DNA from 2 places in the Streptomyces sp. NPDC048671 genome. Region 2 is predicted to be linked to the other one. Evidence: predicted binding sites of a transcription regulator. Region 2 holds the regulator's gene; the other holds the start of a gene.
What was found. The regulator HrcA, encoded in region 2, represses chaperone genes, less so after heat shock. The targets are predictions, from matches to a motif close to TTNGCACTCNGNNNNNCNGAGTGCNAA.
Positions count from the first base shown of each region.

Region 1: a site for HrcA is predicted at 4,746-4,772, ahead of groES (co-chaperone GroES). Genes of this name have one in related genera too.

Region 1 covers NZ_JBVJHB010000013.1:267,347-274,238, forward strand. The annotation lists gene ACZ6S6_RS26875 (hypothetical protein) at 38-193, shown strand; gene ACZ6S6_RS26880 (VOC family protein) at 280-750, shown strand; gene ACZ6S6_RS26885 (hypothetical protein) at 817-1,482, shown strand; gene ACZ6S6_RS26890 (hypothetical protein) at 1,535-1,900, shown strand; gene ACZ6S6_RS26895 (THUMP-like domain-containing protein) at 1,927-3,183, opposite strand; gene ACZ6S6_RS26900 (polysaccharide deacetylase family protein) at 3,299-4,369, shown strand; gene ACZ6S6_RS26905 (hypothetical protein) at 4,366-4,725, shown strand; gene groES (co-chaperone GroES) at 4,875-5,183, shown strand; gene groL (chaperonin GroEL) at 5,286-6,892, shown strand, end outside.
Region 2 covers NZ_JBVJHB010000001.1:926,564-933,455, forward strand. The annotation lists gene ACZ6S6_RS04265 (nitronate monooxygenase) at 1-751, opposite strand, end outside; gene dnaJ (molecular chaperone DnaJ) at 866-2,002, opposite strand; gene hrcA (heat-inducible transcriptional repressor HrcA) at 2,003-3,019, opposite strand; gene ACZ6S6_RS04280 (MBL fold metallo-hydrolase) at 3,205-3,924, shown strand; gene ACZ6S6_RS04285 (DUF3097 domain-containing protein) at 3,985-4,803, shown strand; gene ACZ6S6_RS04290 (ABC transporter substrate-binding protein) at 4,920-6,892, shown strand, end outside.

The sequences.
Region 1 (6,892 bases), on a different contig from region 2:
GCGCCGGCCGCGGACCCCGCCCTCAAGGGCGTACCACTTGCCGCCGGGCGTCCGCGGGGATCTGCTGGTCAGGACGGGGCGTACGGACGAGGCGCGCGCCGAGTCCGTACGGGCGGCGGAGCCGACCCGCGACGAGCGGGAACGGGCGATGCTCCTGGACCGGGCGATGCTCCTTGACCCGGCCGGCCTATGAGCTCGGCCGGGCCGGCCGATGAGTTCCGGGCCCGCGACCGGTCTACCCTGCACGACCGTCCGCACCACCGCGTGAGGAGAGCGACCATGCAGAAGATCACCACGTTCCTGTGGTTTGACCACAACCAGGCCGAGGAGGCCGCCGCGCACTACATCTCGGTCGTCGGCGGCGACTCCGGCGTCGTGGACGTCACCCGCTGGACCGCGGCCGCACCGGGCGAGGCGGGCGCAGTGATGACCGTACGGTTCCGGCTGGCGGGCACCGAGTACATCGCCTTCAACGGCGGCCCCGAGTTCCCGTTCAGCGAGGCGGTCTCCCTCTCCGTCGACTGCGAGTCGCAGGAGGAGGCGGACGCGCTCTGGGACAAGCTCACCGCGGACGGCGGGCAGGAGAGTCAGTGCGGCTGGCTCAAGGACAAATTCGGCGTCTCCTGGCAGATCGTCCCGCCCGGCCTCGGTGAGGCCCTGACCGACCCGGACCAGGACAAGGCGGCCCGCGCGATGAAGGCGATGCTCGGCATGAAGCGGCTCGACGTCGAGGCCCTGCGCAACGCCTGAGCACCGGCCCCGGCGCACGGCGGCGGAAGGCCGTGCGCGCGCCCGGCACTCGGTAGGGTCGCGCGCATGTCCCGCCGTTCAGCGCTGCCCCCGCCACCGCCGCCCGTGGAGATACGCACCTGGCCCGACCGGGGAGCGCTGCTCGCCGACCGGGCCCTGATCCTCGGCGAGTTGGTGAAGACGCACCTGGGGCCGGCGCGGCTCGGGATGCTGTGGCTCTGGGGCGGGCTCGGCGCGCTGGGCTGGTCGCTGGCCGGCGCGGCGCTCATCACCTTCGAGGAGTCGTACGACATCTTCAGCGCCTTCTTCGGCGTGGTCCTCCTCGCCCTGGGCGTGTGCTGCCTGGTGCCGGCCGTCATCCTTGTCGTCGTCGGGCTGCGCCGCGACCGGCAGGTGCGCCGACTGCTCGCGCAATGGGGCGAGTTGGACCGTGACGCGGCGGGTGACCGGGTGCTCCGGCTGCCCGGCACGAGCCTGGTCTGGCTGCTGGGCTCCTTCCTCCTGTGCGCGTTCGGGCTGTACGCCTGCGTCGCCGTTCCGGCCGGCGCGGTCCGGGGCGACGACACCTACGGCCTGATGGCCCTCGTCATGGGCCTCGGGTTCATCGGCTGGCTCATCGGGATCATCGGGGCCACCAAGGCGTTCCTGCACCGGCGTTGGGTGATCCGGGTGCTGATCGGGGCGCCGGCGCCCGCGCCGCTGATCTCCTCCGGCGGCGGGGCGCACCGCTGAATCCGGCCCTATCCTTGGCGCGTACACGAAGGACTCAGGGGGAGGACTGCTCATGCAGTGGTACTGGTGGCTGCTCATCATCTTCTGGACGGGCGGATTCGGCTGGCTCGTCGACAACGGCCGTACAGCGCTGCGTAATCGGCACACGCGCAAGCTGGAGCTGCTGGAGGCCGACCGGCAGGAACGGCTGGCCGTCGAGGCGGCGCACAAGCCGCCGGAGCCGGTCTGCGGTTGCACGCACCACCTCGCCAAGCACGACAAGCAGGGCAAGTGCCATGAGCTGGTCGAGGTGCCGACCGCCTGGGACGAGCAGAAGAAGCCGGTCCGCTTCGAGTCGGGGCAGTGCAACTGCCAGCAGTACGTGGGCCCGCAGCCGCTCTCACAGGTGTACGCCGACGACCTGACCGACCTCGCGTAGGCCCCGGGCCCGGTCGGCTCCCGTCTTCAGCCCCGACCTGCCTCCGGGCCGGTCACGGGGTGGCCGATCAGCATCGTCGGAGCGTCCGCGACCCGGGTCAGGAAGACGGTGGCCCGGTTCGGGCCCTGGAGCTTCATCTTCCGTCGCAGCTCCTCCGGTTCGACCGGTGAGCCGCGCTTCTTGACCGTCAGGACACCGACCTTCCGCTCCCGCAGCAGCGCTTTCAGCCGCTTCATGTTGAACGGGAGCTGATCGGTGATCTCGTACCCGGCCGTGTACGGCGATTCGTACAGCTCGTCGCTCGTGACGTACGCGATCATCCCGTCGATCAGCCGGCCGCCGCACCGGTTCACGATGTCGGCGACCAGATGGGCCCGGATCACCGCGCCGTCCGGCTCGTACAGATAGCGGCCGACCGGTCCGACCGGCGGGGCGGGCAGCACGGCCGGGGCCGACAGGGTGGCTCCGGACGGGAGCAGCGTGGCGCGGTACGCGCCGGCCTCGAAGCCCTCGCCGAACCAGAGCACCGCCTCCTTCACGTCGCCGCCGTCCGAGATCCACTCGGCCTCCGCCTGCGGGCCGATCGCCTCGTGGGGGACTCCCGGGGCGATCTTCAGCGCCGCCCTGGGGGCTTTCAGCGCGGCGGCGGTCGCCCAGGAGAGGGGCGGGGAGTAGGCCTCCGGGTCGAAGATCCGGCCGCGGCCGCCCCGGCGGGCCGGGTCGACGAACACCGCGTCGTACGGCGAGGTGTCGATCTCCGTGACATCGGCGCACCGCACCTCGATCAGCGCGTCCAGGCCGAGCGCGGCGGCATTGGCCCTGGCCACCTCGGCGGTCAGCGGGTCGCGGTCCACGGCGAGGACGGAGATCCCGGCGCGGGCCAGCGCGATGGCGTCCCCGCCGATGCCGCAGCACAGGTCGGCGACGCTGCGCACCCCGGTGCCCGCGAACCGTCCGGCGCGGTGGGCCGCCACCGAGGTGCGGGTCGCCTGCTCCACCCCGTTGGGCGTGAAGAACATCCGGTGCGCGTCCTCCGCGCCGAACTTGGCCTCCGCCCGCTGCCGCAGCCGGGCCTGCCCCAGCGCCGCCGAGACGAGGTCGGCCGGGTGGGTGCGGCGCAGCAGGGTGGCGGTGGCGAGTTCCGTGGCGGGGTCGTACGACCGCAGCCCGGCCAGCAGTCCGGCGCCCTCCGGGGTGCGCAGCGCCAGGAAGCCGGCGAGGGGGTCGGGGGCGTCGGGCGGGCCGGGCGGGCCGGTCGGGGCGAGAGCGTTCACCTGACCCATTGTGAGCCAGCCGGGGGACCGTGCGGGCCCGGCGGCGGTGTCGGCCCGGGAGCCCGATCACGTGCTGGCAGTATGCGGCGCCATGCAGCTTGTACGACAAAAGGAAGAATCAACCATGAAGAGGCGCAGACCGGGACAGGAGGAGCGGGTGCAGGCGGAGCAGGCGCAGATGCGGGCGGAGCCGGTGCGGGTCGGGTCGGGTCGGATCTGGTCGGTGCGGAGGGGGGTGTTGCGGAGCGGGACGGGGCGAGGCCGGGGATACCTGCGGCGCCGGCCCGGTTACGCGGTCCTGGCCGCGCTCCTGGTCGCCGCGGTCGGCTCCGGCTGCGCGGCCGGGACCGACAGCCGCACCGCGACCGGGGCCGGGCAGGGAGCCAAGGCCCTCGCCGGGCAGCCGGGCGGCCCGGCCGGGAACGCGGGGGCGGCGGGCACGCGTGCCGCGCAGGCCGAGAAGGCCCGCCTCGCCCAGGCCGCCCGCGCGGTCGCCGCCAAGAAGTGGGGTCTGGCGAGCACACCGCTGGCCGCGCCCGTCCCGCCCGCCGTGAAGCCGCACATCACCACCCGCAAGGGCTTCGAGGTCGAGGGCGGTGACGACTCGCTGCCGCCGGTCTTCACCACGGTCCCGACCGACAAGAAGATCGTCTTCCTGACGATGGACGACGGGGACGACAAGGACCCCGAGCTGCTGCGGATGATGTCGGACCTGAACATCCCGTACAGCGCGTTCCTCAGCGACTACCTGGTGAGCGACAACTACGGGTACTTCAAGGACGCGCAGTCCCGTGGCGTCACCCTCAACAACCACACGCTCAACCACCGCTATCTGCCCGGCCTCTCCTACGGCGAGCAGAAGCAGGAGATCTGCGACCAGCAGGACATCATCGAGAAGCAGTACGGCGAGCGCCCCCGGCTCTTCCGGCCGCCGTACGGCAACTACAACGGCGACACCCTCCGGATCGCCAAGTCCTGCGGCATCACCGCCGTACCCCTGTGGTCGGAGGAGGCCTTCCCCGACCACATGGAGTGGCGGGAGGAGGACCAGGACCTGCACCCCGGAGACATCATCCTCACGCACTTCCGCGGCAAGAAGGACTGGAAGGGCTCCATGCCCGACCTGGTCCGCGCCGTCATGAAGGTCGTCACGGACAAGGGATACGCCGTGGCCCGGCTGGAGGACTACGTATGAGAAGGGCGCACCGGCTGCTGGCCGGACTGCTGGCCGCCGGTGCGCTCCTGACCGTCACCACCGGCTGCGCGCAGTCGGTGGACCCGATCGAACGGCTGGGCCGCAAGGCCGCGCAGCGGGTGAACCGGCCGCCGAGTCCGGCGGAGGTGCGGCCGGCGGCGGTGCGCGGGGACCACGGGGCACCTGGCTCGATGGTCGTCGTCGCCTGCGGTTGGCCGCAGGAGTCCGGAACGGCCGGGAGGGGCCGGGCGTTCTCCCTGTGGCAGGGCCGGTTCGAGCCGGGTCCGGTCCGTGACGTCGTACGACATGCGCGCCACGAGGGGCGTGAATTGGCACTCCGCTTGACCGAGTGCTAATCGCGGTCATAGTCTCAGTGCTGGCACTCCCCACTGGAGAGTGCCAGCAGTACTGTGCGACCGGCAGGTCCGGCACCCGCGACGACGGGCCCACCTGGTCGCCGACCAAAGACTGTTAACCCCGTGAGATCTCCGAAGGGGGAGACCGGATCGTGTCGACCAGCACCAAGGTTGCGATCAAGCCGCTCGAGGACCGCATTGTGGTCCAGCCGCTCGACGCCGAGCAGACCACGGCCTCCGGCCTGGTCATTCCCGACACCGCCAAGGAGAAGCCCCAGGAGGGCGTCGTCCTGGCCGTGGGACCGGGCCGCTTCGAGAACGGCGAGCGCCTTCCGCTCGACGTCAAGACCGGCGATGTCGTGCTGTACAGCAAGTACGGCGGCACCGAGGTGAAGTACAACGGCGAGGAGTACCTCGTTCTCTCGGCTCGCGACGTGCTCGCGATCATCGAGAAGTAATTCACCCACGTTTGCTTCTGTTCTGCGCCCCTGGCCCCCTGCGAAATAACTAGCCGGGCGGCGAGGGGCGCAGTTCTTGTTTTGAGAGGACAGTTCAGCTCCATGGCGAAGATCCTGAAGTTCGACGAGGACGCCCGTCGCGCCCTCGAGCGCGGCGTCAACAAGCTTGCCGACACGGTGAAGGTGACGATCGGTCCCAAGGGCCGCAACGTCGTCATCGACAAGAAGTTCGGTGCGCCCACCATCACCAACGACGGTGTCACCATCGCGCGCGAGGTCGAGCTGGACGACCCGTACGAGAACCTCGGTGCCCAGCTGGTGAAGGAGGTGGCGACCAAGACCAACGACGTGGCGGGTGACGGTACGACCACCGCCACCGTGCTCGCTCAGGCGCTCGTCCGCGAGGGCCTGCGCAACGTGGCCGCGGGCGCGTCCCCGGCCGCCCTGAAGAAGGGCATCGACGCCGCGGTCAAGGCCGTGTCCGAGGAGCTCCTCGCGACGGCCCGCCCGATCGACGACAAGTCCGACATCGCCGCCGTGGCCGCGCTCTCCGCGCAGGACAGCCAGGTCGGCGACCTCATCGCGGACGCGATGGACAAGGTCGGCAAGGACGGTGTCATCACCGTCGAGGAGTCCAACACCTTCGGTCTGGACCTTGAGTTCACCGAGGGCATGGCCTTCGACAAGGGTTACCTGTCCCCGTACATGGTGACCGACCAGGAGCGTATGGAGGCCGTCCTCGACGACCCGTACATCCTGATCCACCAGGGCAAGATCGGCTCGATCCAGGAGCTGCTGCCGCTCCTGGAGAAGGTCATCCAGGCCGGTGCCTCCAAGCCGCTGCTGATCATCGCCGAGGACGTCGAGGGCGAGGCCCTGTCGACCCTGGTCGTCAACAAGATCCGTGGCACCTTCAACGCTGTCGCGGTGAAGGCCCCGGGCTTCGGTGACCGCCGCAAGGCCATGCTCGGTGACATCGCCACCCTCACCGGTGCGACCGTCATCGCCGAGGAGGTCGGCCTCAAGCTCGACCAGGCCGGTCTGGACGTACTGGGCACCGCCCGTCGCGTCACCGTCTCCAAGGACGACACGACCATCGTCGACGGTGGTGGCAAGTCCGACGAGGTCGCGGGCCGCGTCAACCAGATCAAGGCCGAGATCGAGTCCACGGACTCCGACTGGGACCGCGAGAAGCTCCAGGAGCGCCTGGCGAAGCTGGCCGGCGGTGTCTGCGTGATCCGCGTCGGTGCGGCCACCGAGGTGGAGCTCAAGGAGAAGAAGCACCGTCTGGAGGACGCCATCTCCGCGACCCGCGCCGCGGTCGAGGAGGGCATCGTCTCCGGTGGTGGCTCCGCTCTGGTCCACGCCGTCAAGGTCCTCGAGGGCAATCTCGGCAAGACCGGCGACGAGGCCACCGGTGTCGCGGTCGTGCGCCGCGCCGCCGTCGAGCCGCTCCGCTGGATCGCGGAGAACGCGGGCCTTGAGGGCTACGTCATCACCGCGAAGGTCTCCGAGCTCGACAAGGGTCAGGGCTTCAACGCCGCGACCGGCGAGTACGGCGACCTGGTGAAGGCCGGCGTCATCGACCCGGTCAAGGTCACCCGCTCCGCGCTGGAGAACGCCGCGTCCATCGCGTCGCTGCTGCTCACGACCGAGACCCTGGTCGTCGAGAAGCCGGCCGAGGAAGAGGCCGATGCCGGTCACGGCCA
Region 2 (6,892 bases):
GCAGATGGGCGCCGGACTCGGGGCAGATGAGGAAGGCGGTGCCGAGCTGCCCGGCATCGGCCCCCGCCGCGAGCACGGCGGCGATCTGGGAGCCGCGCATGAGCCCGCCGGCGGCGATGACCGGGATCTGCACGGTCTCGCGCACCTGGGCGACCAGGCTGAGCAGCCCGGTCCCGACGCCGTCGGCCTGCGGGTCGTCGCGGTGGGTGGACTGGTGGCCGCCCGCCTCGACGCCCTGGGCGCAGACCGCGTCGGCGCCCGCCCACTGCGCGGCCTGGGCCTCCTCGGGCGTGGTGACCGTCACGACGGTGTACGTGCCCACCGCGGCGAACGCGTCGAGGGTGTCGCGGGTCGGGCAGCCGAAGGTGAAGGAGACGACCGGGACCGGGTCCTCCAGCAGGATGGCGAGCTTGGCCTCGTAGCCGTCGTCGCCGCCGGAGTCGGTCTCACCGAGCGGGGTCTCGTACCAGGTGGCCTCGCCCGCGAGCTGGTGCCGGTACACCTCGACGGCGCTCGGGTCGGCGAGATTGGGCTGCGGCATGAAGAGGTTGACGCCGAAGGGCTGGCCGGTCAGTCCGCGGACCTGCTTGATGTCGTTGTACATGCCGTCCGCGGTCTTGTACCCGGCGGCCAGGAAGCCGAGTCCGCCCGACTCGGCCACGGCGGCGACGAGCTGCGGGCAGGAGACGCCGCCCGCCATCGGGGCCTGCACGATCGGATACCGGCAGAGATCGGTCAACGCGGATGGCATGACGGCATGGTGTCATGTCCTTCCTGTCCCGTGATGCGCACCCCGTGGCCACGTTATGTCCGCAATGCCGTACGGGCCCGGAAATCCGGGCCCGTACGGTGTCGAAGCGTGGGACTAGCGCCCGTTGAACGCGTCCTTCAGCCGGGAGAACAGGCCCTGCTGACCGGGCTGGAACTGGCCGGTGGGCCGCTCCTCGCCGCGCAGTTTCGCCAGCTCCCGCAGGAGGCGTTCCTGTTCGGGGTCCATCTTCGTCGGGGTCATGACCTCGACGTGCACGATCAGGTCGCCGCGGCCGCCGCCCCGCAGGTGGGTGATGCCGCGCCCGTGCAGCGGGACGGACTGGCCGGACTGGGTGCCCGGCCTGATGTCGACCTCCTCCAGGCCGTCGAGCGTCTCCAGCGGCACCTTGGTGCCGATGGCCGCCGCCGTCATGGGGAGGGTGACCGTGCAGTGCAGATCGTCGCCGCGCCGCTGGAACACCGCGTGCGGCAGCTCGTGGATCTCGACGTAGAGATCACCGGCCGGGCCGCCGCCGGGGCCGACCTCGCCCTCGCCCGCGAGCTGGATGCGGGTGCCGTTGTCGACACCCGCGGGGATCTTCACGGTGAGGGTGCGCCGCGAGCGGATGCGGCCGTCGCCGGCGCACTCCGGGCAGGGGGTCGGCACGACCGTGCCGAAGCCCTGGCACTGCGGGCAGGGCCGCGAGGTCATGACCTGGCCGAGGAACGACCGGGTGACCTGGGAGACCTCGCCGCGGCCGCGGCACATGTCACAGGTCTGGGCCGAGGTGCCGGGTGCGGCGCCCTCTCCGCTGCACGTCGTGCAGACGACGGCCGTGTCGACCTGGATGTCCTTGGTCGTGCCGAAGGCCGCCTCGGAGAGGTCGATCTCCAGCCGGATCATGGCGTCCTGGCCGCGCCGGGTGCGCGAACGGGGTCCGCGCTGCGACGCCGTGCCGAAGAACGCGTCCATGATGTCGGAGAAGTTGCCGAAGCCGCCCTGTCCGAAGCCGCCCGCGCCACCTCCGCCGGAGGCGGACAGCGGGTCGCCGCCGAGGTCGTAGACCTGCTTCTTCTGGGCGTCCGACAGCACCTCGTAAGCGGCGTTGATCTCCTTGAACCGCTCCTGGGTCTTCGGGTCGGGGTTCACATCCGGGTGCAGCTCGCGTGCGAGCCGCCGGAAGGCCTTCTTGATCTCGTCCTGGGAAGCGTCGCGGCGCACGCCGAGTACGGCGTAGTAGTCCGTGGCCACCTACGACTCCGCCAGGATCTGTCCGACGTAACGTGCCACTGCGCGTACCGCTCCCATCGTTCCGGGGTAGTCCATGCGGGTCGGTCCGACCACGCCGAGTTTGGCGACTGCTTCGTCGCCCGAACCGTAGCCGACCGCGACGACGGACGTGGAGTTGAGGCCCTCATGGGCGTTCTCGTGCCCGATTCGTACGGTCATGCCCGAGTCCGTTGCCTCGCCGAGCAGCTTCAGCAGTACGACCTGCTCCTCCAATGCCTCCAGCACCGGCCGGATCATCACAGGGAAGTCGTGCCCGAAGCGGGTGAGGTTGGAGGTGCCGCCGATCATCAGCCGCTCCTCCGTCTCCTCGACGAGGGTTTCGAGCAGGATCGAGAGCACGGTGGACACGGTCGTCCGGTCCTCGCTCTCGAAGGATTCCGGCAGGTCCTGCACCAGTTGCGGGACGTCCGCGAAACGGCGTCCCACCACCCGGCTGTTGAGCCGGGCCCGCAGATCGGCGAGAGCGGTCTCACCGAACGGCGTCTGGCAGTCGACCAGCCGCTGTTCGACCCGGCCGGTGTCCGTGATCAGCACGAGCATCAGCCGGGCGGGGGCCAGCAGGAGCAGTTCCACGTGCCGCACCGTCGAGCGGGTCAGCGAGGGGTACTGCACGACGGCGACCTGCCGGGTCAGCTGCGCGAGCAGCCGTACGGTACGTCCCACGACATCGTCGAGGTCGACCGCGCCGTCGAGGAAATTCTGAATGGCCCGGCGTTCCGGCGACGACAGGGGCTTGACGCCCGCGAGCCGGTCGACGAAGAGCCGGTAGCCCTTGTCCGTAGGGATGCGTCCCGCGCTGGTGTGGGGCTGGGCGATGAAGCCCTCGTCCTCCAGCACCGCCATGTCGTTGCGGACGGTGGCCGGGGAGACCCCCAGCTTGTGCCGCTCCGTGAGCGCCTTGGAGCCGACGGGCTCCTCGGTGCCGACATAGTCCTGGACGATGGCGCGCAGCACTTCGAGTCTGCGTTCGCTGAGCATCGCGCACACCTCCAGCTGTCTACCTCGGTCGATCTCGGGTCGTTCCCGGGACTTCTCCTGGCACTCTGTCCGTTCGAGTGCCAGCAATTCCCCGGTCAGTGTACGGCGACGGGGTGGGCCCCTAGCAAGGGCGACCGGCCACGCTACCCCGAGACCGCGCAGGTCGTTGCCGATAGCGTCGTCGTATGGACGTCGCTTGGGAAGAGTTCGGCTGGGAGCGGTTGGGTGACGGAGTGGGCCGGCGGCGGCTGCCCGGCTGGGACGCGACGGTCGCACTGGTGGTCGGAGCGGGCGGGGCGCTTCTCTACGACACGGGTTCGACGCTCCGGGAGGGCGTCGAACTGCGGACCGGGGCCGAGCGGCTGCTCGGGCGGAGGGTGACACATATCGCACTGAGCCATCCGCACTTCGACCACGTGCTGGGCACGGCCGCCTTCGCCGGGGCCCGGGTGTACGGGGCGGCCGGTCTGACGGACCTGCTGCGGGCCGGGGCCGACGGCCTGCACCGCTCCGCGGTCGCGCACGGGGTGTCCGAACACGACGCGGCGGAGGCCGTGGACGTGCTGGTGGCCCCGCACCACCAGGTGTACGGGGAGTGGACGCTCGACCTCGGCGGCGGCCGTCAGGTGCTGCTGGCCGACGTGGGCCCTGGGCACACCGGCCACGATCTGGCGGTGCTGGTGCCCGGCTCGCCCGCGGTCGTCCTCTGCGGCGACCTGGTCGAGGAGTCCGGTGAACCGCAGGCGGGGCCGGACGCGGTCGTCTCCCGCTGGCCGGCCGCGCTGGACCGGCTGCTGGCACTGGGCGGCGAGGACGCGGTGTACGTACCCGGGCACGGAGCGGTGGTGGACGCCGCGTTCGTCCGGGCGCAGCGCGACGCGTTGGCCGGGCTCTTCGCGGCCTGAACGGCACGGGCGGCGCCCCCTCCGGCGTGTCGTGAGGCCGGGCCGTCCTATCGTCGTGCGATGCGCAGCTATCAGCCGGACCTGACCCCGCCGTGGAAGAAGTCCGCCCCCGCCCCCGAGGTGCCCGCCGATCCGGATCTGGTCGTGGAGGAGGCCGTCACCGGCTTCTGCGGTGCGGTGATCCGCTGCGAGAAGACGGCCGCGGGCCCGGCGGTGACCCTGGAGGACCGGTTCGGCAAGCACCGGGTCTTCCCGATGGAGCCGCGCGGCTTCCTGCTGGAGGGCCGGGTGGTGACGCTGGTACGGCCGTCGGCCGGCGGCCCCGTCCGGCCCGCCCGTACGGCCTCCGGCTCGGTGGCGGTCCCCGGAGCGCGGGCGCGGGTGGCGCGGGCCGGGCGGATCTACGTGGAGGGCCGGCACGACGCGGAGCTGGTCGAGCGGGTCTGGGGCGACGACCTCCGGATCGAGGGCGTGGTCGTCGAGTACCTGGAGGGCATCGACGACCTGCCGGCGATCGTGCGCGAGTTCTCGCCGGGCCCGGACGCGCGCCTCGGCGTGCTGGTCGACCATCTGGTGCCGGGTTCCAAGGAGTCCCGCATCGCGGCACAGATCTCGGACGGGAACGTCCTGGTGGTCGGTCATCCGTACATCGACGTGTGGGAGGCGGTGAAGCCGTCGTCCGTGGGAATCGGCGGCTGGCCGGTGGTGCCGCGCGGCCAGGACTGGAAGACCGGCGTGTGCCGTTCGCTGGGGTGGCCGGAAAACACCGGTGCGGCCTGGCAGCGGATTCTGTCCTCGGTCCACTCCTACCGGGACCTGGAGCCCGAACTCCTGGGCCGCGTAGAGGAATTGATTGATTTCGTCACGCTTCCCGCCTGATGTCCGGCGGGTCTTCCCGCCAATCCCGGGCTGATCCCCACCATTGCCTGCGCACCACGCGCATCATCGGTTATTGAGTGGTTCCTGGCTCTTTTCGCGAGGGAAGGCACGGGGCGATGGTGCGCGAGGTATGGCGGGACAGTGCGGACAACGAGGCGGCCTCGGCCGTCTTCCACTTCGTGCAGCAGCTCATCGACCGCTACCGGGACAACCGGCCGGTGATGCCGCTGGTGGTCCTCCAGGCCGCCGACGCGGACGTCCCGGCCACCGTGGACGCCAGGGTCGAACAGATCGTGCGCCGGATCCACCACGCCAACCAGCTGCGCCGCGTGCCGCTGAAACTGCTCGACGGCCGTGGCGAGACGCCGTACGAGGCAGCGCTCGACATGGTCCGCACGCTGACCGAGAAGCCGTGGGAGACCCGGAGCAGCTCGCAGTACAAGCCCTTCGTCTTTCCCCGCTCGCGGCTGCTCGGCGCCATCGAGCAGGCCACCGCGGACGTGGTCCGGGAGCCGGACCCGGGCGGCTCACCCGATGACCGCGACGAACGGATCCTGGAGCAGCTGAGCACGCTGCGCTGGCGGGTCAGCCGGCGGGGCCCGCGCAACTGGCTGGGCGCGTTCAGGGAGTCGGTGCGGCCGGAGACGTTCCTCGGGGCCGTCGTCATCGCGGTGCTCGGTGTGCTGCTCGGCGAGATCGGCTGGGTGCCCACCACGCTGGTGGCCGTGGGCGCGGTGCTGGGCCTCGCGGTCGTCCGGCTGGTGACGACGTCGGCGCCGCCGCTGCTGTGGCTGCGGCGGGCCAGCAGATGGTTCGCCACCACGTCCTCGCTGGCCGCGGCCGGCACCGGATACCCGTCCGACGGCTGGTCCCGGTTCTCGCCCAGCGGGTCGTGGCGGGTCATCCGGGTCCGGGCCGCGGTGGTCGCCGGGCGGGTGGCGGACGCGGCGGCGGGCGACGAGCAGTCCCGCCAGTTCCATCTGGAGCTGCGGGTCCAGGCGCTGCTGGAGGACCTGCGGAACAACTACCGCCCCCACGCGCTGGACTGGCGGCGCGGGAAGCGCACCGTGCCGCCGGTGGTGTTCCTCCCCACCGCCTGCCAGAGCAACGGCGGCATCCAGCTGATCAACGCCATCAACAACGTCCGCTCCCGGCGCAGCGAGGTGGATCCGCTGCTGCTCCTGGCCTCGCTGCCGGCCGCCGAGATACTGCGGCACACCCCGCCGCTGCCCGCCGAGCCGCTGCCCACGCACACCGGCGCGGCGCGGGCCCGTTACGACAACTGGATCAGCCATCTCAGCATCGGCCAGTCCCCGACGGCCGCCGCCACGCTCGCCTGGGTGCTGCGGCTGCCGCTCTCGACCGAGCAGCTGACCCATGAGCACGCGCACGCGCAGCTGGTCACGACGCGCGTGCGCAGGACGTGGGTCTGGTGGGTGATGTCGCGTACGACCGTGGCGTGCGTCCTGGTCGGCGCACTGCTGGCGACCTTCCTGGTGAGCAGCCGGCTGGCGGACCGGTACTGCCACGGTCCGCTCACCGACGTGAACACGGACTCGGTGAAGCTCGTGGGTCCGGACGGCGGGCCGAAGGAGTGCATAGGCGTGTCGACGACCACGCGGGTGCGTTTCGCGTCGGGCAACGAGCTGTCGCTGGACGGCTCCGGCAAGGGCGTCACCTTCGACCGGATCGAGCGGGCGGTGGCGCGGGAGAACGCCGCCATCATGCCCGGGGACGACTACGTCACCGTCATCTACGCGGGCCCGTTCACCGCCACGTCCCCGGAGGGCACCCGTAAGGCCCTGGAGGAGCTGACGGGCGTGTATCTGTACCAGCACCACACCAACAAGCTGCGCTTCTCCGTCAAGCTCAAGGTGCTGACCGCCAACGGCGGGCAGGACATGCTCCAGCAGATACCGGCGGTGAAGAAGATCATCGAGGTGGCCCGGAAGGACCGTACGGTCGTCGGTGTGGTCGGGCTCGGGCGCGACACCACCGACAGTCCCCGGGCCACCGGGCTGCTTCAGAAGGCCGGTCTCCCGGTGGTGGACACGACCAACTCCGGCGGCTATCTGGCGAAGGACTACTC